One region of the Embleya australiensis genome, then DNA from elsewhere that is predicted to be linked to it. Evidence: riboswitches for the same ligand, from Rfam matches in the RefSeq annotation. Region 1 holds a riboswitch; each other region holds the start of a gene.

Region 1 (8,011 bases):
GCGGCCAGGGGGTGTGCGTCCGGCAGCACCACGCGGAAGTTGTCCGTGCACAGGTGAGTGAACCGTACGCCCTCGACCACCGGCGTCGGCCCGGCCCGGAGCACCAGGGCGAGATCGGCCCGCCCCTCCCGTACCTCGGGCAGCGGGTCGTCGGGATCGGTGAGCCGCAAGTCCACGTGGATCCCGGGGCGTTCCCGACGCAGCGCGGCCACGGCGGGGGCCACCAGCACGGCGCCGGCGCCGGCGAAGTAGCGCACCGCGACGCGCCCGGAACGCCCCGCCCGCAGGTCGGCCAGCACCGCCTCCGCCTCGTCGATCCGGACGCCGATGTCTGCCGCGTAGGCACTCAACGCCCGGCCGGCCTCGGTGGGTCGCACACCCCGCGGGGTGCGTTCGAGCAGGGGCAGCCCGGCCTCGCGCTCCAAGGCGGCGATCTGCTGGCTGACCGCGGAGGGCGTGTAGCCGAGACCGCGCGCCGCCGCGGTGATCGACTGCGCCGAAATCACCGCGAGCAGCACCCGCATCCGCCGTATATCGAGCATGCAGTCGAGCTTAACGTGGTGTGAAGATCTTGTCGCTTGCCTTAAGCATCGGGGTCGACGACCGTTGTCTCCGAGAGATGGCACACCCGCCGGGAATGCGCGAACTCCCCCGGACGCAAAGCCGTATGGCCCTGTGGCCGTGTGGCCGTGTGGCCGGAGGGTCGCGCTTCGCGTGGCCGCTTGGCCGCGAAGCCGGGGCGGTCGTCGGCCGAGAGGTCGCGACGTCGTTCGGCGCCGCGACATCCGTTCCGCACCCCACAGGGCTCGCGAAGCCGTCTCTCGCCATCGTCGGCGCGGGCCGTCTCGCCCGCCCGCGTCGCCCACCCCCGACACGGAGGCACGCCCCATGGCAGGACTGATCATCGTCGGCGCCGGACCACTCATCGGACGGTCGGTCGCACGTCGCTTCGCGCGCGAGGGCCTGCCCGTCGCCGTCGTCGCACGCGGGCAGGGCACGGTCGACGAAGTGGTGGCCGCCGTCGGGGACGACGGTGGTCGAGCCCTCGGGTTCACCGCCGACGCGGCCGACGAGGCGTCCCTGCACACCGCGCTCGACGCGGCGATCGCAGCACACGGCGTCCCCGACGCACTGGTCTACAACGCGGGCGTGATCCGCGCGGATCGCCTGGGCGAGTTGTCCTCCGCCGAACTCCTGGACACTTTCGCCATCAACGTGGTCGGTGCCCTCGCCACCGCCGCACACGTCGGTCCGGCGATGGCCGAGGCCGGACACGGGACGATCATCCTCACGGGCGGCATGCGCGAACCGGACGCGGCCCGGATCAGCCTGTCGCTCGGCAAATCCGGGGTTCGTACGGCCACCGAACTGATCGGCCGGGAGTTCGGCCCGGCTGGCGTCCACGTCACCACGGTCACCGTCTGCGACATGGTCGAACCCGGCACACCGTACGACCCGGATCTCATCGCCGACGCCTACTGGGAGTTGCACCTGCGCACGCCCGAACAGTGGGAACGCGTGGTCCTGTTCGCCCGCTGAGTCCGGACCGAGACCGGCCGAGACCGGACCGCCTTTCACCGACGGCGCGGTGCGGCACGGAGCGGGATCGGTCAGGTTCCCAGGATGTGGTCGGCCGGTACCTCGTGGATGATCCCGAGGCCGTCCTTCTCGTCGATGTCCTCGCCCGTCTCGACGAAGCCGAAGCCTCGGATGGTGGCGAGCGATGCGACGTTGTCGGGAGAGATGGTGACCCGGACGACGCGCACGCCGGGCTCCTCGGCCGCGCGGACCAGGAGTGAGCGCAGCATCGCCCTGGCGTAGCCTCGGCGGCGGGCCTCCGGTACCACCGTGTAGCCGATCTCGACCATGCCGTCCTTGTTCGGCGGGCCGTGGTAGCCGGCGTAGCCGACCACCGCACCGTCCGGTTCGGAGACCGCGGCCCGGGCCACCCACGGGGCGCTCGCCGGGTCGGCGGTCACCTGGTCGAAGCGCTCTCGCCACAGGCGGCGCGCTCGTTCGGACACGAAGAACTCGGGCAGGACCAGACCGGTTTGCGCGCGGGCCCCGACCAGATCGCCGGCCACCAGGCAGGTCAGCGGTCGGCCCGTCAACGAGACCCAGCGAATCTGCCGCTCGGGGGTGACGGACACGGGTCGGACGGCGTCATCGGGGTTGGTCACCCACGGATCATCGGCGACAACCGCCCGCCCGTCCACCGCATTTCGCCGCTTGCGACCGCGGCCGGCCACTCCGAGCCCGAAGCCGGGCGGGATGCGGCAACGCCGTCCGGGTCGTCACCGGCGACGGTGTTCCCGGCCACCGCGACGCGGTTCCCCACGACCGGATCCAGGCCGCTGCCGTCGGGCGCCGCTCGTCGTGCGGGCGGGTCAGGTTTCCGGGTGGGTTCTCGGGGCCTTTCGGTGGCGTGGGAGGCGGTGGGTCGTGAGTGGGCGGTCGGCGATGAGGTGGTCGGTCACGATCGCGGTGATCGTCGGCGGGTCCACGTGGCCGTACCAGACGTCGTCGGGCTGCACGGTGACCAATGGGGCCTGGTTGCAAGGGAATTGGCATCCCGTTTGCAGCACGAGCACATCGTCGTCGCCGAGGCCGTGTTCCATGAGCTGCCGCGCCAGTGAGCGCAGATTCTCGTCCGCGCCCTTGGCCGTGCAGCGCGGCCCGCGGCATACCAGGACCTGGTGCCGGTGGCCGGGGACCTCCTCCCAGGCCGGGGAGGTCAGGCCGGGTTCCTCCCCGGTGATCGGTGTGACGGCTGCCGCCGCCGCGCTCACGGCGGCCGCGGAGTCGGCGAGCCGGGTGGCGACGAGCACCTCGGGGCGATGGCCGGTGCGCTCCCGCCACCAGTACGCCGCGATCCGCCGCAGCCAGGAGTGTCCCGGGCCGGTCGGCCCGAGGCGGACTCCGATCAAAACGACGGTCTCGGTGCCCGCGTCGGCCAGTCTGGTCAACTCGGCCGACAGGGACGGCTCGCCCTGTTGCAGGAACGCCGTCGTGGCGCTCGACGGCGCGGCGGCCGCGAGCAGTTCGGGCCGGCGGTCGGCCTCCGTGACGGACATGCCGACCAGGACCGTCGCCCGGCCCGAAGCGGGCTTCGCGGGGGCGCCGGCACGGTCTTGGTTCATGACTCGATCCTCTCGGGAAGCAGGCCGTTCCACCGGATGTGCGGGCGGTGGTGCAGGGGGTGCCGCTCCACGGTCGCGTCGACGCCGTACACGCGCGCGATCGTGGCGGAGGTGAGCACCTCGGCGACGGGCCCGTGGGCCACCAGGCGGCCGTCGAGCAGCACCGCGACGTCGTGGCAGTAGGCGGCGGCCAGTTCGAGGTCGTGCAGGGCGGCGACGGTGGTGATGCCGAGTCCGCGCACGGTTTCGAGGAAACCGAGTTGGTGGCGCAGGTCGAGGTGGTTGGTGGGTTCGTCCAGCAGGAGTACTCCGGGTTCCTGCACCAGGGCGCGCGCGAGTTGCACACGTTGGCGCTCGCCGCCGGAGAGGGACGACCAGGTCCGGTCGAGCAGTGCGTCGACGTCGGTGGCGGCGACGGCCTCGGCGAGCACGGACTGCTCGTGGGTGGTCGCCGGGCCGGGCAGTACGGGCCATCGACCGCGGTGCGGCGTGCGCCCCAGGTCGATGACCTGGCGGGCCGTCAGCGGCAGCGCGGTGTCGGCCTGCTGTTCCATGAAGGCCACCCGTCGCGCGCGGCGGCGGGCGGTGAGGGCGTACAGGTCGTCGCCGTCGAGCAGAACTCGGCCGCTCTGTGGCCGGCGCAGGCCGGCCAGGGTCCGCAGCAGCGTCGTCTTGCCGGCGCCGTTGGGCCCGAGCAGGCCGGTCGTCCTGCCGGGAGCGAAGCCGAGCGTCACTTCCGTCAGCAGTGTCGCGCCGCCGACGCGTGCCCCGATGTTCTCGGCCCGCAGCCGCACCGGGTTCGCGACGATCACGGCCGGTCCCCCGCCGCGCGCCCGGCGGCTTGGCGCCACAGCAGCCAGGCGAAGAACGGCGCTCCGAGCCCGGCGGTAACGACGCCGACGGGGATCTCCTGGTCCGGGAGCACCGAGCGCGCCACGATGTCGCTGCCCACGAGCAGCGACGCACCCACGAGCGCGGACATGGGCAGCAGCAGGGCATGGCGCGGGCCGCACACCAGGCGGACGACGTGGGGTACGACCAGACCGACGAACCCGATGACGCCGGTGTTGGCGACCAGGCACGCGGTCACCAGCGCGGCCGCGGCGACCAGGGCCCAGCGGGTGCGTTCGACGTGGACGCCGACGGAACGGGCCGCGGTCTCGCCGAACGCGAACGCGTCGAGGTCCCGGGCGGCGGCGACCATGACCACGGTGCCGACGACGGCGACCGCGGTCAGGAAGACGGCCGTGTCCCACCGCACTCCGGCCACCGAACCCAGCGTCCACTCCATGACGCCGCGGGCGGCGTTGCGGTCGCCGAGGACGAGGACGACGAACGAGGTGTACGCGCCGCACAGCTGCCCGACCGCGATGCCGGCCAGCACGGTCCGCGAGGCCGGTAGCGTCCGGCTGTGTGCCCCGGCGAGGGTCAGCACGACGAGGACGGCGAGCAGGGCACCGACGAAGGCTGCCGCCGGGAGTGCGCCGACGACCGCGGTGCCGGAGGCTCCGACGCCGAGGACGATCACGGTGACCGCGCCGACGGCGGCGCCGTTGGAGATGCCGAGCAGGTAGGGGTCGGCCAGGTCGTTGCCGGTCAGGGTCTGCAGCACCGCGCCGCACACCGCGAGTCCCGCGCCGGTCGCGGCGGCCCCCAAAACGCGCGGCAGCCGCAGCTGCCAGACGATCCGGTCGTCGAGCGGTGTGACGTCGGTGCCGCCGAGACCGAGCCGGCGCAGGACCACCTCGGCCACGACGTGCGGTGGTTCGTGGACGGATCCCACGGCGAGGCCGAGCAGGACGGTGAACAGCAGCAGGAGCACGGCGGCGGCCAGGGCCACCGCCGCACGACCGCCTCCCGCGTGTCGGGCGACGGGGCGATCGGTCACGGTCACGGACGCGGTGCCAGGCCGCTCAGGGCGGCCGAAACCCGGACGGCCCCGTCGGCGAGCTGCACGCCGGGGGTCGACTCGGAGAACGGCACGACCACGAACGCCCGATTTCGGACGGCCTTGAGCTTGCTCAGGACGGGGTCGTGTTCGAGGTAGTCGATCTTGGACTGTGCGGTGTCCCAACCGGCGTCCGCGACCACGATGGCATCGGGGTCCGCCGCGACCACCTGCTCCCAGCTCGCGTTCTTCCAGCCGCCGGGCAGCGTGTCGAAGACGTTGCGGGCGCCGACGGCGTCGAGCACGAGCTGGGGTCCGCCGTGGCCCGCGCCGACGTACGGGGTCTTCGTACCCGAGTCGTACCAGAGCACGTTCAGGCCCTTGCCCGCCGACTTGGCCGTGACGTCGGCGAGTTGCCGCTGCTGCGCGTCCCGGATGGCGGCGGCGCGCGGTGCGACACCGAACACCTGGGCGACATCGGCCAATTCGTCCCATACCGCCTGGAAGGACACCGTCGCCGTCTGCTTGCCGTCGGCGCAACCCAGCGGCGACAGGTAGGTGCCGATGCCCTGGGAGCCCAGTTCGTCCCGCGTGCCCGCCACCTTGTCGGTGAACGCGCTGGAATAGGAGGCGTAGAGGAAATCCGGCCGCGCCGCGAGGAGTTTCTCCTTGGACGGGTACTTCTCGGAGAGCACCGGGACGGTGTCGTAGGCCGCCTTCCATTTGGCCGGGACCACGTCGTCCAGGTACGCCGTTCCGGCCATCCGGGTCTGCAGGTCGAGCGCCAGGGCGACTTCGGTGGCGCCCTGGTTGAGGGTGACCAGCCGGGCCGGCGGTGCGGTCACGGTGGTGGTGACGCCGCACCTGCTCACGCTCACCGGCGTCGGGTGGCCGCTCCCGGCCGCCGCGGCGGGCTTGTCGGGCTCGGGTGCACCCGTACACGCGCCGAGCGCGCCGACGAGCAGGAGCGCCGCGGCGGCTATGCCGGAGCGCATGGAGCGCCCGGCACGCCGGGGGTGCGGGGGACGGATGAAACGTTCGGCGCGAAACGGGCGCGCGGAAGCGCGGAACACGTGTTCTCCAACCCTCGTGGAACATGTCGCGCCGTGGCCGGTCTCCTGGCTTCCGCATCGACGCTCCGCGGCCGGCCTTCCCGGTTGGCTCGTTCCCGATCCATCCAGTGACCCCGACCGCTTTGGGGCGGTCGGCAAGGGCCGCGGGACTCCGCGGCTACAGTGGCGAGGGCCGCGCCGGCTTGAACCGGCTTCCCGTACACCACGGCGGCCACAGGCTACCAAACCGCTCGTCGCGCCTCGTCGCCCGCTCCGCCGCGCGGGTTCGGGGCGACGCCCGGCCGACCTCCGCCGTCCTGCGCTGACGGGGGGTGTGTCGGCGGGCGGGTGCGGTGCGTGGAATGTCCGGTGTGGGTGGTGCCGTTGCCGGTGGCGGGGACATTGGTGTGCCGTGTGGGATCGGCGACTGATAGTCCTTGGCGCGTGATCACTCCTTTTCAGGCGGCGTCCTTGCGTCGTTCCATACCCGGGGCCGTGGCTCTGTTGTTGGCCGCCGGGTGTACCGGGGGCTCCGGTGACAGTGCGTCGAACGCCGCCGCCGGCAAGCCGGTTCCCACCCCGGTGACGACCGGGACGGCCGTGGCCACCCCGCCGCCCGCGCCGCCGAAGCCCAAGGGAGCGGCGGACCCGGCACTGCACGCCTTCTACGAACAGAAGATTTCGTGGAAGGCGTGCACGGACGACCCGAAGACGAAGAAGAAGGACGAGAGCGAATTCCGGTGCGGGACCTTCAAGGTGCCGCTGGATTACACCGCTCCCGACGGCAAGTCGCTGGAGATCGCCGTCATGCAATACCCGGCCGCCAAGCCCGATCGGCGGATCGGCTCGCTCGTGTTGAATCCCGGCGGACCCGGGGGCTCGGGCCAGGACTTCGTCAAGTACGGGTTCGACGACTTCGACGGTCCTTTGCACGACCGCTACGACATCCTCGGCTTCGACCCGCGTGGCGTGGCCGACAGCGCGCCCGTACGGTGCCTGGACGACAAGGCCCGGGACGAGCGCAACGCCCGGGACTCGCCCCGCGATCCGGTCGAACGCAAGGCGCACAGCGAGCGCAGCGGCAAGGAGTTCTCCGCCGCGTGCCAGGCCGAGTCCGGCGAGCTGTTGCCGTTCGTGGGCACGCGCAACGCGGCTCGGGACATGGACGTCCTGCGCGCCGCGGTCGGTGACGACAAGCTCGACTACCTGGGCGTGTCGTACGGCACCTACCTCGGGACCATGTATCTGGACGAGTTCCCCGACCGCGCCGGCCACATGGTCCTGGACGCGGTGGTGGACCCGGCGGCCGACAAGCTCGACGCGAGCATCGACCAGATGGTCGGCTTCGAGCGCTCGTTCCGCGCGTTCGCCGCCGACTGCGCGGCCCGGGCGGGCTGTCCGCTGGGCGGCGACCCGGCCAAGGCCGCCGAGATCGGCGCGACCTTCCTCGACGCATTGCAGGACAAGCCCCTGCGCACCGCCTACGACGGCCGCAAGCTGACCTCCTCCCTCGGCTGGACCGGCACCACCAACCTGCTGTACGGCGACAAGGAAACCGCGTGGAAGTACCTGCGGGAGGCCCTGGCCCTGGCGATGAACAACAAGGACGGCAGCCACCTGCTGTTCTACGCCGACAACTACCTCGGCCGGGACGAGAAGGGTCACTACGACAACAGCTCGGACTCGCGCTCGGCGATACGCTGCGCCGACGGCGCCGCCCCGGCGCCCTCCCCCGAGCGGATCGAACAGGTCCTGGCGAAGCTCAAGGCGGAAGCTCCGCTGCTGTCCAAGGACACCGTCGCATCGGACATCGAGGGCCCCGGCTGCGAGTTCTGGCCGTACAAGACTCCCGAGCAGCCGCACGTGATCCGGGCCGAGGCCGCCGCGCCCGTCCTGGTGGTGGGCACCACCGGTGACCCGGCCACCCCGTA
Region 2 (6,434 bases), on a different replicon from region 1:
CCACTACCTCGTCCCCGAACTCGGGCCGGACACCGTCTTCGAGGCGAACTCCGCCAAGCAGGTGGCCGAGTTCGAGGAGGCCGTCGCGCTGGGCCTGACCGCCCGACCGGTGCTGGTGGGCCCGCTCACCTACCTCCTGCTCGCCAAGCCCGCACCTGGCGTCGCGGCCGACTTCCAACCGCTGACCCTGCTGGACCGGCTGCTTCCGGTGTACGCGCGGTTGCTCGCCGACCTGCGCGCCGCCGGGGCCGAGTGGGTGCAACTCGACGAACCGGCGCTGGTGCAGGATCGCAGCTTCGCCGAACTGGGCGCCGCCGCCCGCGTCTACCGCGACCTCGGCAAACTGACCGACCGGCCCAAGGTCCTCGTGGCCTCGTACTTCGACCGCCTCGGCGAGGCGCTGCCGATCCTGGCCAAAGCCCCGATCGAGGGCCTGGCACTGGACTTCACCGGCTCCGCCGCCGCCAACCTGGACGCGCTGGCCGCCGTCGGCGGACTGCCCGGCAAACGTCTGGTCGCCGGCGTCGTGGACGGCCGCAACGTGTGGATCAACGACCTCGGCAAGTCACTGACTACCCTCGGCATACTGCTGGGCTTGGCCGACCGCGTCGATGTCGCCGCCTCCTGCTCGTTGTTGCACGTGCCGCTGGACGCCGACGCCGAACGCGACATCGACCCGCAGATCGCCCGGTGGCTCGCGTTCGCCCGGCAGAAGACCGAGGAGATTGTCACCCTGGCCCGCGGCCTCGCTCAGGGCACCGACACCATCGCGACCCACCTCGCCGCCAACCTGGCCGACCTGGCCGCACGCAAGGCGTCCGCCCTCACCCACGACCCCGCCGTGCGCGCCCGCGCCGCCGCGGTCACCGACGCCGACGCGCGCCGCAGCAAGCCGTACGCCCAACGGGCCGAGGCCCAACGCGCGCATCTGGGCCTGCCGTTGCTGCCCACGACCACCATCGGCTCCTTCCCGCAGACCGCCGAGCTGCGCGCCGCCCGCGCCGACCTGCGGGCGGGACGCATCGACGGCGTCGGGTACGAGGAGCGCATCGAGGCCGAGATCCGCGATGTGATCTCCTTCCAGGAGAAGGCCGGTATCGACGTCCTCGTCCACGGCGAGGCCGAACGCAACGACATGGTCCAGTACTTCGCCGAAAAGCTCACCGGGTACGTTGCCACCCGGCACGGCTGGGTCCAGTCCTACGGCACCCGGTACGTGCGCCCGCCGATCCTGGCCGGCGACATCTCCCGCCCCGACCCGATGACCGTGCGCTGGACCGCGTTCGCCCAGTCGTTGTCCGACCGACTCGTCAAGGGCATGCTGACCGGACCGGTGACCATGCTCGCCTGGTCCTTCGTCCGCGACGACCAACCGCTCGGCGACACCGCCCGACAGGTCGCGCTCGCGCTGCGCGACGAAGTCAACGACCTGGAGGCGGCCGGGAGTTCGGTCATCCAGGTGGACGAACCTGCGCTGCGCGAAACGCTGCCATTGCGCGCCGTGGACCACGCCGAATACCTGGCGTGGGCCACCGAGGCATTCCGCCTGAGCACGTCCGGCGTACGCGCGGCCACCCAGATCCACACCCACATGTGCTACGCCGAGTTCGGCGACATCGTGCAGGCCATCGACGACCTCGACGCCGACGTGATCAGCCTGGAGGCGGCCCGCTCACACATGCAGGTCGCCGGCGAACTCGCCGCCCACGGCTACCCGCGCGAGGCCGGACCCGGCGTGTACGACATCCACTCCCCGCGCGTCCCGAGCGCGGACGAGGTGGTGGGCCTGCTCCGCAAGGGACTTGCCGCGATCCCCGCCGAACGTCTATGGGTCAACCCCGACTGCGGCCTCAAGACCCGTGGTTGGCCCGAGGTCCGCACCTCGCTGGAGAATCTGGTCGCGGCGGCCCGGGAGGTGCGCGCGACGCTGCCGAACACGGCCTCCTGACCTGAGTTCGCCGGGGCGGGAACGCACGTACCCGCCCCGGCGACCGCCCGCGACGTGACCGCCCCTGCCGCCTATTCCGATCCGTGGCGTTCGTCATCGTGACAAGGGGCACGGCGGCTTCCGCACTCCTCGTATTGTCCAACGACCGGAATGTTCCGTAGGCTCCGCACGCCGAGCCATATCGGCACTCCAACTACATAGTTCGAAACCCAGGGGAAGCCGGTCGAAATCCGGCGCTGACCCGCAACCGTAGGCGGTGGCCGCGAGGCCGCCGCGAGTCGGAATACCTGGGTGCGTACGAATTTTGTCGGCTCCAGCTGTCGTGGACTACACGCTGAAGCCCGGACCGCCCGACCGGCGTCGTGTCGTGGGCGAGCCCCGGGACGCGTCGGTCCCGGAAGGGTTCCACCGATGTCCTGGCTCACTGTGCGAAAGACCGGCGCGGTCGCGGTCTGCGGCGCGATCCTGGTCGCGGCCTCCCCTGTCTTCTCCGCGTCGGCCGACGCCGCGAACCCGTATGCCACGCAGGCCGCCGCGGCGGCGAAGTGGCAGGCCGGGGAGCTGGTCGACGGGGGGATACCCGGGTTCTCCGGTTCGGACTGGGGCCTGACCATCGACACCGTCATGGCGCTGGCGGCCACCCGTTCGGAGCCTGCGGCGCTCAAGGCCGCGACCGACGCCGTGGCGGCCAACATCCGCAAGTACAACAGCGCCGAGGAGTGGGGCATACCCGGCTCGCGGATCGCCGGGGCGACCGCGAAGGTGTTGTTCGCGTCGGTCGTGGCCGGCCGCAACCCGGCCGCGTTCGGCGGGCTGGACATGCGGGCGGAGACCCTCGATCTGGTCGCCGGCCCGGACGCGGGCGACGACGTCGGTCGGGTCCGGGACAAGCTCACCGGCAGCCCGGACTCCGGCAACGCCTTCGGGCAGTCGCTCGCCGTCCTGGGCCTGGCCCGCAGCGGCGGAGTGCCGCAGAGTGCGGTGGACTTCCTGATCAAGCAGCAGTGCCCCAGCGGCGGCTTCCGACTGTTCCCGGACCAACTGGGCAGCACCGGGCCGGTCTGCCAGGACACCCCGACCACCGTCCTCGACCCGGACTCCACCGGGATGGCCGTGCAGGCACTGCTGTCCGCGGCGGCGGAGAGCGGGTCGACCGGCGCTGCGGCGGCTGCGAAGAAGGGGGCGGACTGGCTGAAGTCGCGGCAGCAAGCGGACGGTTCGTTCGGCGGTTCGGGTCCCACGGCGGCCTCGAACACCAACAGCACCGGCCTGGCCGGGCAGACCCTGCACGCGGCCGGCTACTCGGCAGAGGCGGACAAGGCCGCCGCGTGGGTGGCCAAGCACCAGATCACCGCCGACAACGCCGGCGCCGCGAACAAGGACGTCGGCACGATCGCCTACAACGAGGAGGCGCTGACCTCGGCTCGGGCGGAGGGCATCCCCGACTTCCAGCGCGACCAGTGGCGCCGCGCGACACCGCAGGCCCTGCTCGTGCTCGCGGGCGTCCCGCTCGGCGACCTGGGCAAGGCGCCGACCGAACCGACCGGGACCGCGACGAGCACTTCCGTACCGACCCGTTCCGACACTCCCGCACCCACCGGCTCGGCCACCCACACCGAGTCCGCGAGCCCGTCGGCCTCGACGTCGGCAACGCCCACCACCTCGCTCAGCCAGACCGCCGGCGCGTCGATCTCCGCGTCTTCGTCCGCGTCCGCGACGAACACGAACCAGGCCGGCACAGGCGGCTCGGTATCCGGCAGCGGAAGCACCTACGGCGGTGGCGGCACCGCGAACGGCGGCGGTGGCAGCCTCGCCCGTACCGGTGCCCAGGTCGGCGGATTGGTGTTGCTCGCGGTCGGCCTGGTCGGCACCGGCTTCGCCGTCCGCGCGGGTGCGCGCCGCAAGAACGGACAGCACACGTGAGGCGCCTCGGCCGCAGAGGCCGAATGGCCCGCCTGGTCGCCGCCCTGGCCCTGCTCGCCCTGCCCGCCACCGCCCAGCTCACCGTCGCCGCACCGACCGCACGCGCGGTCGACACCTCCAAGGGCACTCCCGGATACTGCCCGGACGGCAACGGCGTGACGGTCGTGATCGACTTCCAGGAGCTGGGCGGCACGACCATCGTGCGCTGCGCACGAGGCGATCAGGCCACCGGGCACGCCGCGATCAAGAACGCCGGCATCGAGATCGCCGGCGTTGCCCGCTGGGGCGAGTCCTTCATCTGCCGGATCGAAGGCAAGCCGGGAGCCAACTCCGAGGCATGCATCGACACGCCGCCGGCGAGCGCCTACTGGTCGTACTGGCACTCCCCCAACGGCGGTTCGTGGACGTACAGCCAGTGGGGCGCGATGAACCGCAAACCGCCGCCCGGCAGCTTCGAGGGCTGGTCGTTCTCCAAGAACAAGACCGAGACCACCAACCCCTCGCCGCGCGTGGCCCCGTCACGCCCAACCACGCCCGCCACCCAGGACCCGCCGCCCAGGACGAACAACCCGCAACCGCCGACCGGCAACGGAGGCAACTCCGGCAACGGCACGACGTCGGCGGGATCGGGAGGCAAACCGGCCGGAACAGGAGGCGGCACCGCGTCGACCGGGTCCGGCTCGAACGGGGCCGGCGGGACCGCCACCTCGGGTACCGACCCCCTGGCCCCCGGGCCCGGCGTCTCCGGCAATCCGATGGAGTCCGCACCCCCGCCGGCCGCTCCGGCGAGCGAGGTGCCCTCCACCGCCCCGACCGAGTCCGCGGCGCCCGAGCCCGCCTCGGCCGCGCCGTCCGTGCAACCCTCCGGCGTCACCCCGCAGGGTCAGACCTGGACCGGCGGCGAGGAGTTGGCCACGAAGAAGCGGGACGGCATCCCGACCACGACCATCGTCGGCATCGCCCTGCTCGTGGCCATCTGCGCGGCAGCCGGGTTCACCACGTGGCGCCGCCGGACGCGCGCCGACGGATCGGGATGAACGTGCCCCACCCGAAACCGTCGCCGACCGCCGCGGCATTCCGCCGCGGCGGCGGCCGGCTGCCCCGCACCGTGCACCCCGGTGCGTGGTGGTTGTGGGCCCTGGGGCTGGCCACCGCCGCCGGCCGAACCACCAACCCGCTGCTGCTCGCGTCGCTCCTGGCGGTGGCCGGGTTCGTCGTCGCCAACCGGCGCGGCGACGCCCCGTGGGCCCTGGCGTTTCGGATGTACCTGTTCCTCGGGTTGTTCATCATCGTGATGCGGGTACTGTTCCGGATCGTCTTCGGCGCGGGCGCGGCGAGCGGGCATGTGCTCGTCAACCTGCCGGAGATCCCGCTGCCCGCGTGGGCGGCGGGTATCCACCTGTTCGGACCGGTGGCGCTCGAACATGTCCTGGGCGGGTTCTACGACGGGTTGCGGCTGGCCACGATGATCGTGTGCCTGGGTGCGGCGAACGCGCTGGCCAGTCCCAAGCGCATGCTCAAGGCGGTGCCGGCCGCGCTGTACGAGGTGGGCGCGGCGGTGGTCGTCGCGCTGTCGGTCGCGCCGCAGTTGGTCGAGAGCGTACAGCGCGTGCGCAGGGCCCGCCGACTGCGCGGCGGGGCGCAAAAGGGCATGCGGGCGTTGCGGTCGATCGCGATCCCGGTCCTTCAGGACGCGCTGGATCGTTCACTGGCTCTGGCTGCCGCGATGGACTCGCGCGGATACGGCCGCAATCGGCATCTACCACGCGCGATCCGACTGTTGACCGGCGTCCTGACCCTCGTCGGGCTGATCGGCGTGTGCGTCGGCGTCTACGCGCTCCTCGACGGAAGCACACCCCGCTACTTGGGCGCCACCATGCTGCCCGGCGGCCTCTTGATCGCCGGCATCGGCTTCGTGCTGACCGGCCGGCGGATCAACCGGAGCATCTATCTCCCCGACCGCTGGCGCCCGGCCGAATTCGCGGTCGCCGGCTGTGGTCTGGGCGCCGGCGCGCTGCTCTACCTGACCAGCCGGATCGACGCGGGCAACCTGTACCCGTCGCTGAGCCCGCTCGCCTGGCCCGAACTGGCCCCGCTCCCGGTACTCGCGCTGCTCGTCGGCGTGCTGCCCGCGTGGCTGGCGCCGCCGCCTCCGCTCACCACACCTCGCATCGGCGACACCGTGCCCGCACCCGATACGTCGGCCGTCGCGCCGAAGGCGGGTCCGGCCGGTACCGGTACCACCATCAGGGAGAAGTCCGTCCGGTGATCGAATTCCGCGACGTCACCATCACCTATGCCGACGCGCCGGCACCCGCCCTGCGCGACGTGCAATTGATCATCCCCGAAGGGGAGTTGTGTCTGGTCGTCGGCCGCACCGGGGCGGGCAAGTCCACCCTGCTGGGGGCGATCAACGGCCTGGTCCCGCACTTCACGGGCGGCACGTTGCGCGGCAGCGTGCGCGTCGACGGCATCGAAACCCGGACACAGCCACCGCGCGAGTTCGCACACCTGGTGGGCGTGGTCGGTCAGGACCCGCTCGCGGGCTTCGTCACCGACACCG
Region 3 (7,495 bases), on a different replicon from region 1:
ATCCAGGCGCACCCGTCGACCGTGCGGGTGCGCAGGGAGTCGAACTCCCATGAGTTGTGGATGACATCGGGCAACTCGTATCCCGTCCCGATCTCCACCAGGTCCAGGGCGCCTCGGGCCCATACGTTGTTGCGTCGTTGGATCATGTACTCGTCGAAAGTCCACACGCGGCGGACGCGCCGCTGGGTGGCTTCGTTCGACATGGCGGTCAGCCAGTCGAGCGTGTTGTTGAACATGCGGTTGCACCACATGGCGGACATGCGCTGTCCGGTGCGCCGGATGAGGTCGACCAGCGCGCTCTCGGCGGGGTGGTTGACATGTGGGGGGTTCTCGGGATCGCCGTGCACGATGTCGGCAAGGTTCTCGATGACCTCGGCTGCCGTCCGGGGATTGCTGCCGACGGCGCCGTCGAAGAGGTCGTCGAAAATGATGGCCCAGCCCATCCAGTCCGTGCACAGCCGCAAGTCCGCGCCGCGGAGATGCGGCAGGACAACGCCGCAGACCAGCGCGATGTCCCACGATGCGATGCCCTCGATGGCACGCGGGCTGCGCACCATTCCGTGCTCCAGGAGCCAGGCCGCGTGATGTGTCGCGGCTCGGTCCACGTCAGGGCTCACTCGTCGAGTGAACGGAATCCGGAACACGCCAGGCCGCACGGGAGCTGTCCGCTCCAGCAGGATGGGGTTGAGTTGAGGGTCCATGCCGTCCTCCTTGGCCAAGTGGTGAGTGGTGGCATCAATCCCGGCGAAGGTGCCGCCGTCAGCGGCCCTGCCGTAGCCCTGGCGACCCTGTCGACCGTCACACGCTCGTCCTCGCCTTCGCTCCCCGGGGTCGCCCGGGTTTTCGATCGGCGAGGCCCCCGAGCTCGAGGTCCATCGGGGCGCGAGATCGGCAGTGATCCGGGTTGAACGTTGGCAAACAGCACGGGGCGGGACCACCACTGGGCAGCCCCGCCCGAACCGCTCATCGGATCACCTGCTGACGGCGGACGCCGCCTTCTGCCGCGCCCCGGTGCCGACACGGTGGCAAGGGGCTTCACGAGGTGAAGAAGGCTCCCGAAAACTGCTGGGGGTCATCGAAGTTCACCGCGGCTTTCGGCGGCATCTGGTGTGTGGCGCCGTCCTCGGTGAACAACTCGGCAGTGAACCTCGTGTTGTTCCGGGCGGAACGGGCGGTGAACGGCTCGCTCAACGATGCGCGGCCTCCACCGACGCCGGTCGCCGACACGGACACCGTGTCGCCGCCTTGGTCGGGCTCGCTGTAGAGGTCCACAGACCCAAGGCCTGTCATGACTCCTCCTTCTCGGCCGCAGCCGCGGCAAAGCCGACGGCGACGTGGACGCTGCGCAGGCGCACGGCTGTCCTTTCGATCGTTCTCAGGCGACCCGACTGTCGACGGGTTCCGACCGCAGCGCTGCCGAGGGGCTGCGGCGCGCTGGACCGCGGCCGGCGCCGGGGCCGGCGTGCGGACACCCGTGATCTCGATGTCGCCGGCGTGCGGCGGCCCGGTCGGCGATGGCGGCCTGCTCCGCCGGGTCAACCGCGAGACCCCACCGGGCCTTCATCGCGACCGGGTCCGCCAAGTACGTGCAGTCGTACGGCTGATACGGCGGCACCCACTCACGGACGTCCTCGTCGGCCTTGGCTCGGTTCGTCACGGCCGACACCGCGATCGGCAGCCGGTCGTCACCCAAGTCGTTCGCGTGCTGCGCGCGCTCCCTCGGCGTCCACGCGCTCGCGCCGCTGTCCCACGCCTCGGCCGACGCGGCCGTCGCCGGTGCGGAGCACACCACTGCGGACAGCGCTGCCGCGGCGGCAGCAGCGGACCGGCAACGCAGTGGAAGACGCATCCGACTCCCATCCATACGATTCGTTGGTTCGGGTAGTCGTACAGGCCCGCGCCACTCCGAGTCGAGTCAGGCGCGCGGGCGTTCACCCGCCCGGACGACGAGGTGCCCGCACTTGGGCGACGCAGGCTGTACGGTCACCCCGACGGGTGGATGTGTGTGAATGGGGGACCCCGGCGCGCCAGTCGACGGGATTGAAGAGGGCCTCTGGTGCCCTGGACGGTGCGGTGCATTCGAAGGTACCGGTGGCGGCGTCGGCCGAGCCGGGCAGGGAGAGCATCGGGAGTGCGGTGCCGGTGCCGGTGCCGGCGCGGGTGCGGGCGCGGGCTCACACCAGTTTGTCGCCGGCCGCGTCGAGCGCGGGCGACAGGCTGCGGTATCCCTGCCCGAACTCTCGGGGAGCGGTCCAGGAGCCGCTGAGGCCGTCACCGGGGCGGTGTGTCCACAACACTTTCTGGTGTCCGGCGTAGGAGACGAACAAGCCGCGCCCGGGGGTCCAGGCGACCGCGGGGCGGTGTGGGTCCTGTGGATGTCCGGGAAGTGAGCATTGCCGAGGGCGGCCAGGTGTAGCGGCGAAGACATCCGGCGGGGCCCCGGCTTGGACTTTTTCCCTGGTCAGCGCCTCTTGAACACCGTCGGGACGACAGGATTTGGACCTGCGACCCGTTGACCTCCAGCGCCCGAACGGGCGTTCTTGCCGTGCCCGTTGGTGCAGAAGCCTTGGGCTGGACGCTTTCCTGTCCGGGTGTCATGGGGATAGTCGATGCCGCGTGATCCCCAATCCGTGAGAGGGCCGTGAGAGGGCCGTGAGATAGGTGCTGTTGTCGCGACATGCTCGCCGCCTCGGGAGGAGGGGCCCGGGGACCGACGCCCGCACCTGTCGAGGTAGCGGCCACCGTGTCGACGGTGGCCGCTACCTCGTTCGGTCAGGGTGTGGTGGGGCAGTGCAGTGTGGGGGTGTTCCGGTGAGCGCCCGCACTGCTCAGGTCGGCGAAGCCGGTGCCGGCCAGGCCGAGGACCGCCTGAGCGGTGGCCCTGGTGGCGGTGGCCGGGTTGTACCCGCCGGCGTCGTAGGCGATCGCGCCTCGCGTGGCCGTGGATGCCGGGCAACCGACCTGACGTTCGGTCAGGAAATGCCGGGCGGCCAGGCCCGGTATCACGCGCCAGGACGAGAGCAGGGCCTGGGCGGCCAGGCCGGTGCTGTTGGCGTTCGAGGTGGTGGCGCCCACCGTACCGAAGCCGCCGTCGGAAAGCTGGTGTGAGGCGAGCCAGTTCAGTCCGGCTGTCGCTTCCTGGTGGCGCCCGGTGGCGGCCAGCGCCTGCACGCTCATCGCGGTCGAGTCGGCGTCGCTGGTGCAGGTGGACAGACCGTAGTCGAGGGGGAATCCGCCGTCGGCGCAGTGTGCGTCGGCCAGGAAGTCCACCGCGGCGGCGGGGGCGCCGGCCGGAGTGCGGTCGAGCGCCAGGAGTGCGAGGGACTGGCTGAAGGCGTTGCTGTAGTCGCCCCACGGCGAGGTGTCGGTGAAGCGGCCGGAAGGCTTTTGCAACGAGCGCAGCCGGGCCGGGAGGTCCACGCCGCCGAACGAGGTGGGGTCGACACCGCGTACCTCGGCGGCGAGGAGGGTCTTGGCGGTGGCTCCGGCGTAGGCGTTGGTGGTGCCGTCGCCGATGTACCCGGACAGGATCTCCGGGCGGGCGAGCCACGTGGTGGCCTTGGCCCCGTTGTCGTCGGCGACCCCGGCGGCGGCGAATGCGAAGATCGCGTCGATCGTCAGGCCCTGGTCGGGGTAGGTCACTCCGTCGAAGGTGGTCTCGAAGCGTTCGCCGTCGACGAGTTGCCGGGCCAGCCATCCCGCCGCGGCCTGGGTGCGGTTGCCGGAGAGTATGGACACGTTTGCCTGGGGCGTCGTGTCGGTCGTCGGCGGTGCCGCCACGGCGGTGGACGGGATCAGGGCGGCCGTACCGGCGAGGGCCAGTCCGCCGAACAGCGCGGCGATCCGGCGTCCGGGTCGGGTGAGCGTCATCACAGTGCCTTTCCGGGCCCATGGCACGGCGGACCCGGGAGACCCGGCGGCCGAGCGGGCACACCGACGGCGGCACCGTCCCGACGCACGGGTCGCTGGGGCTCCGTCCCGCGGACCACGACGGGGATGGGAGACGAACACTCCGGCGGCGGGCATTCGGGCTCGCCGTCGGGAGGGACGGATCACCGCTGCGGGTCAGCGCCGGATTCACACCGGACTTCCCCCGTCGTCGGAGCTACTGCGGGTCGTCGCACAAGACGATCGAACAGATGAAGACGCCCGGAATCGGTACGTCGACTGCTCAGACCTGCAGATCCCGCACTCTACGGATCGCTCACTCCGGAAGGAACTCCCTTTCCGGCCAACAAGATCGCCGGCACATGAAGGATGGATCCGGCACTGGGCCGAGACGCGCACGACGCGGAACCCGGAAATCCTTCTTGGGGCTTCGGTACCTGCCTGCACGCCGACCTGGGGTGCGACGGTCCGACGGTCTCAGTACGCGCGACAGATTGGTCGACACAGGGGCATGTCGAACGGGTCGGCGTCCGAAGCGGATGAGGTTCCGGGTCGGGTCTGGTGCCGGCGAGGGCCGCGTGTCATGCTGTGGCCTGCTGTGCGACGGCGAAGCCGAGGAAACCGGTGTGATTCCGGTGCGGTCCCGCCACTGTGATCGGGGAGCGACTCCCGTCAAGGCCACGGCCCCGCTTCGGGGTTGGAAGGCCGGGGGAAGTGTTGATCCGAGAGCCAGGAGACTCACGTCGTCGCCACCTCGACACAACCGGGGCGGATTTCCCCGAGAGAGGCCGGTGGTTCGCCATGTCTGTGGTGCTGAGCCGTATCTACACTCGCACGGGCGACGCGGGCACGACCGCGTTGGGCGACAACTCCCGTGTCCGTAAGACCGATCCTCGGATCGTCGCCTATGCCGACACCGACGAGACCAACGCCGCCATCGGCGTGGCGCTCGCGCTGGGCTGCCTGGACGCGGAGTTGCGGAACGTCCTGGAAGGCATCCAGCACGACCTGTTCGACGTGGGCGCGGACCTGTGCGCTCCGATCCGCGACGGAGACGAACGCCTGCGGGTCCGAGACGAGGACGTATCCCGCCTCGAGCGTCTGTGCGACACGTTCAACGAACGGCTCGAGCCCTTGCGGTCGTTCGTACTGCCGGGCGGTACACCCGGTGCGGCGCTCCTGCACACGGCGCGGACGGCCGCACGCCGGGCGGAACGCTCGGCGTGGGCGCTGGTCGACACGGACACGGAGTTGTCCGGCGGCGAGGCGGCGACGGTGAACCCGGTGTGCGTCCGCTATCTGAACCGTTTGTCGGACCTGCTCTTCATTCTCGCGCGGTTGGCCAACGACGGCGGGCGCGGCGACGTGCTGTGGAGTCCCGGCCGCAACCGCTGACATCGGGCCGCCACCGTTCCGCCGGCGATATCGCACCGGTCCTCGACAGCCGTGGCGGCACGAACGACTCGCTCGGGAGCCAACCGAATTGCGTTCCCGGACTTGCCACCCGGCCGCCGCCGCGGCCGGGTGGCAAGGCTACGGTCGCGGTGACCGGATCCCGCGGCTCGGCGCCGGCCGAAGGCTCCGAGGAGCTCTCCCCCATGCGCTCCTGTGCGCCCCTGCGCGGGCACTTGCCCCGCCGGTCGACCCCGAACATCTCCCTGTCGGCCGGCGTCGCCGACACACAACGCACATCCGACGCGCCCAGGCCGGACGCGCATCGCGGGGTTCCACGCCCATCGTCGAGACGCGTCGCCCTATGAGGTGCCCCACCGGTTCATGAGCAGCTCGCGCGCGGGCGGGGGGCACAAGGCAGAGGTGGTAGGCGCCACCTACGGAACGCAGCTATGGAGCGGGCTTCGTCCGCTTGGTGGTGGTCGCGGTATCGGCCTGCGTAGGGCCGTGGTCGGCCGGGGCGGGGTCGAACACGATCGGTGCCTCGAACGCGGCCTTGCGGGATGCGCGCCGCAGGGCGGCCAGTACCGCCGGGCCGACGAGGACGATCGCGACGCAGTTGGTGATGGCGCGGCCGGTGTCCCATCCGAAGGTCGAGGTGAGCACGGTGAACACGAAGAACCGGCGCAGGTTGTCGAGGATGTCGTCGCCGGGGACGAACGCGGGGCCGACCATGGATTCGGAGTCGGCGAGGAACGGCCAGAACCACATGTTCATGAGGAACCCGAACGCGTAGGCGGCGAAGACGCCGTAGCAGGCGAGCATGACGATCTCACGCCGCCCCCGGACGCGTCGGGGCAGCAGCCCCGCGCCGAGTCCGACCCAGGCCGAGGCCAGCATCTGAAACGGCAACCACGGGCCGACGCCGGCGGTCAGCAGGGCGGATGCGAACAGTGAGGTGCAGCCGAGTACGAACCCGAATCCAGGGCCGAACACTCGCCCGGCCAGGACGAGCATGAAGAACACCGTCTCGATCCCGGCGGTGCCGGCGCCCAGCGGACGCAGTGCCGCGTTGATCGCGGAGAGCACGCCGAGCATGGCCAGCGCCTTGGAGTCGAGCCCGCCGCTGGTGAGTTCGGCCAGCACCACCGCGACCACGAACGGCAGCGTGACGGCGAAGACCAGCGGCGCGTCGCCCGAGTGCGCCGCCGATTCGGGGGAGGGGGAGGCGAACAGCGGCCACAGGAACATGGCCAGGCCCGCGATCGAGGCGATGGCGAGCACGATCGCGGTACGCGCGGTGATCCGGATCGCGTTGACGCGTTTGCGCGTGTCGGTGACGATCGTCATCCGGTGGGCTCCCTGTCTGCGGCGGATGCGCGAGCGTCGCGTGCGGTCGGGACGCCGTCCTCGGAGGCGAACTCCCGGCCGCTGATGTCCGTATCCGCGAGGGCGTTGCCGACGTCGGTGACGGTCAGCCATTCGGCCGGTGCGAGGATCTTGGCCACCTGGGGTGCGAACGCGGGCGAGGAGACGACGACTTCGGCGGTCGGACCGTCGGCGACGATGTCGCCTTCGGCCATCACCACCACGCGGTCGGCGACCTGGGCGACGAATTCGACGTCGTGTGTGGCCAGTACGATCGCCCGCCCGGCGTCGGCGAGTTCGCGCACCACCCGGACGAACCGCCGCTTCGCGTGGTAGTCGAGGCCGCGCGTCGGTTCGTCCAGCAGCACCACCTGTGGCGCGGCGACCAGCTGGATGGCGAGTACCAGGGCGAGGCGCTGCCCCTCGGAGACGTCGCGCGGGTGCAGGGTGCCGTCGATCCCCGGCGCGATGCGATCGAGCAGCGCCCGGCACGCACCGGCTTCGGCGCCGGATTCCCGGTCCGCCTCGGCGCATTCGGCGTCCACGGTCTCCAGGTAGAGCAGGTCGCCGGGAGTCTGCGGGACAAGACCGACCAGCGCGCGAGCCCGCTTCGGCTCGGCCCGGCCCGGATCGGTCCCCGCCACGTCCACGGTGCCGCCCTGGCGGGGACCGGAGCCTTGGAGGGCCCACAGCAGCGAGGATTTGCCGGAGCCGTTGCGGCCCATCAGGGCGGTGACCTGGCCGGCCGGCAACTCCAGGTCGAGGCCGCGTACGGCGATCACGTCGCCGTAGCGCACGATGATGCGCCGCGCGGTCAGCAGCGGGTCGGCCGAGGAGTGGGCCGATC

What was found. A riboswitch is a leader RNA that binds a small molecule or an ion and turns the genes downstream of it on or off. The one in region 1 is predicted to bind cobalamin.
Region 2: linked by a shared signal. The riboswitch ahead of ACMXN5_RS03675 (prenyltransferase/squalene oxidase repeat-containing protein) and the one ahead of ACMXN5_RS33275 (ABC transporter substrate-binding protein) in region 1 are both predicted to bind cobalamin.
Region 3: linked by a shared signal. The riboswitch ahead of ACMXN5_RS03705 (prenyltransferase/squalene oxidase repeat-containing protein) and the one ahead of ACMXN5_RS33275 (ABC transporter substrate-binding protein) in region 1 are both predicted to bind cobalamin.

The regions. Positions count from the first base shown of each region.
Region 1 covers NZ_CP182423.1:687,760-695,770, forward strand. The annotation lists gene ACMXN5_RS33245 (LysR family transcriptional regulator) at 1-542, opposite strand, end outside; gene ACMXN5_RS33250 (SDR family NAD(P)-dependent oxidoreductase) at 889-1,539, shown strand; gene ACMXN5_RS33255 (GNAT family N-acetyltransferase) at 1,611-2,180, opposite strand; gene ACMXN5_RS33260 ((2Fe-2S) ferredoxin domain-containing protein) at 2,388-3,140, opposite strand; gene ACMXN5_RS33265 (ABC transporter ATP-binding protein) at 3,137-3,952, opposite strand; gene ACMXN5_RS33270 (FecCD family ABC transporter permease) at 3,949-5,034, opposite strand; gene ACMXN5_RS33275 (ABC transporter substrate-binding protein) at 5,031-6,023, opposite strand; cobalamin riboswitch at 6,120-6,332, opposite strand; gene ACMXN5_RS33280 (alpha/beta hydrolase) at 6,576-8,011, shown strand, end outside.
Region 2 covers NZ_CP182422.1:878,774-885,207, forward strand. The annotation lists gene metE (5-methyltetrahydropteroyltriglutamate--homocysteine S-methyltransferase) at 1-1,948, shown strand, start outside; cobalamin riboswitch at 2,097-2,255, shown strand; gene ACMXN5_RS03675 (prenyltransferase/squalene oxidase repeat-containing protein) at 2,360-3,871, shown strand; gene ACMXN5_RS03680 (hypothetical protein) at 3,868-4,908, shown strand; gene ACMXN5_RS03685 (CbiQ family ECF transporter T component) at 4,905-6,140, shown strand; gene ACMXN5_RS03690 (ABC transporter ATP-binding protein) at 6,137-6,434, shown strand, end outside.
Region 3 covers NZ_CP182422.1:885,742-893,236, reverse strand. The annotation lists gene ACMXN5_RS03725 (terpene synthase family protein) at 1-701, opposite strand, end outside; gene ACMXN5_RS03720 (hypothetical protein) at 1,036-1,290, opposite strand; gene ACMXN5_RS03715 (hypothetical protein) at 1,376-1,849, opposite strand; gene ACMXN5_RS03710 (hypothetical protein) at 2,175-2,297, opposite strand; gene ACMXN5_RS03705 (prenyltransferase/squalene oxidase repeat-containing protein) at 2,773-3,870, opposite strand; cobalamin riboswitch at 4,001-4,135, opposite strand; cobalamin riboswitch at 4,503-4,628, shown strand; gene ACMXN5_RS03700 (cob(I)yrinic acid a,c-diamide adenosyltransferase) at 4,690-5,283, shown strand; gene ACMXN5_RS03695 (ECF transporter S component) at 5,731-6,630, opposite strand; gene ACMXN5_RS03690 (ABC transporter ATP-binding protein) at 6,627-7,495, opposite strand, start outside.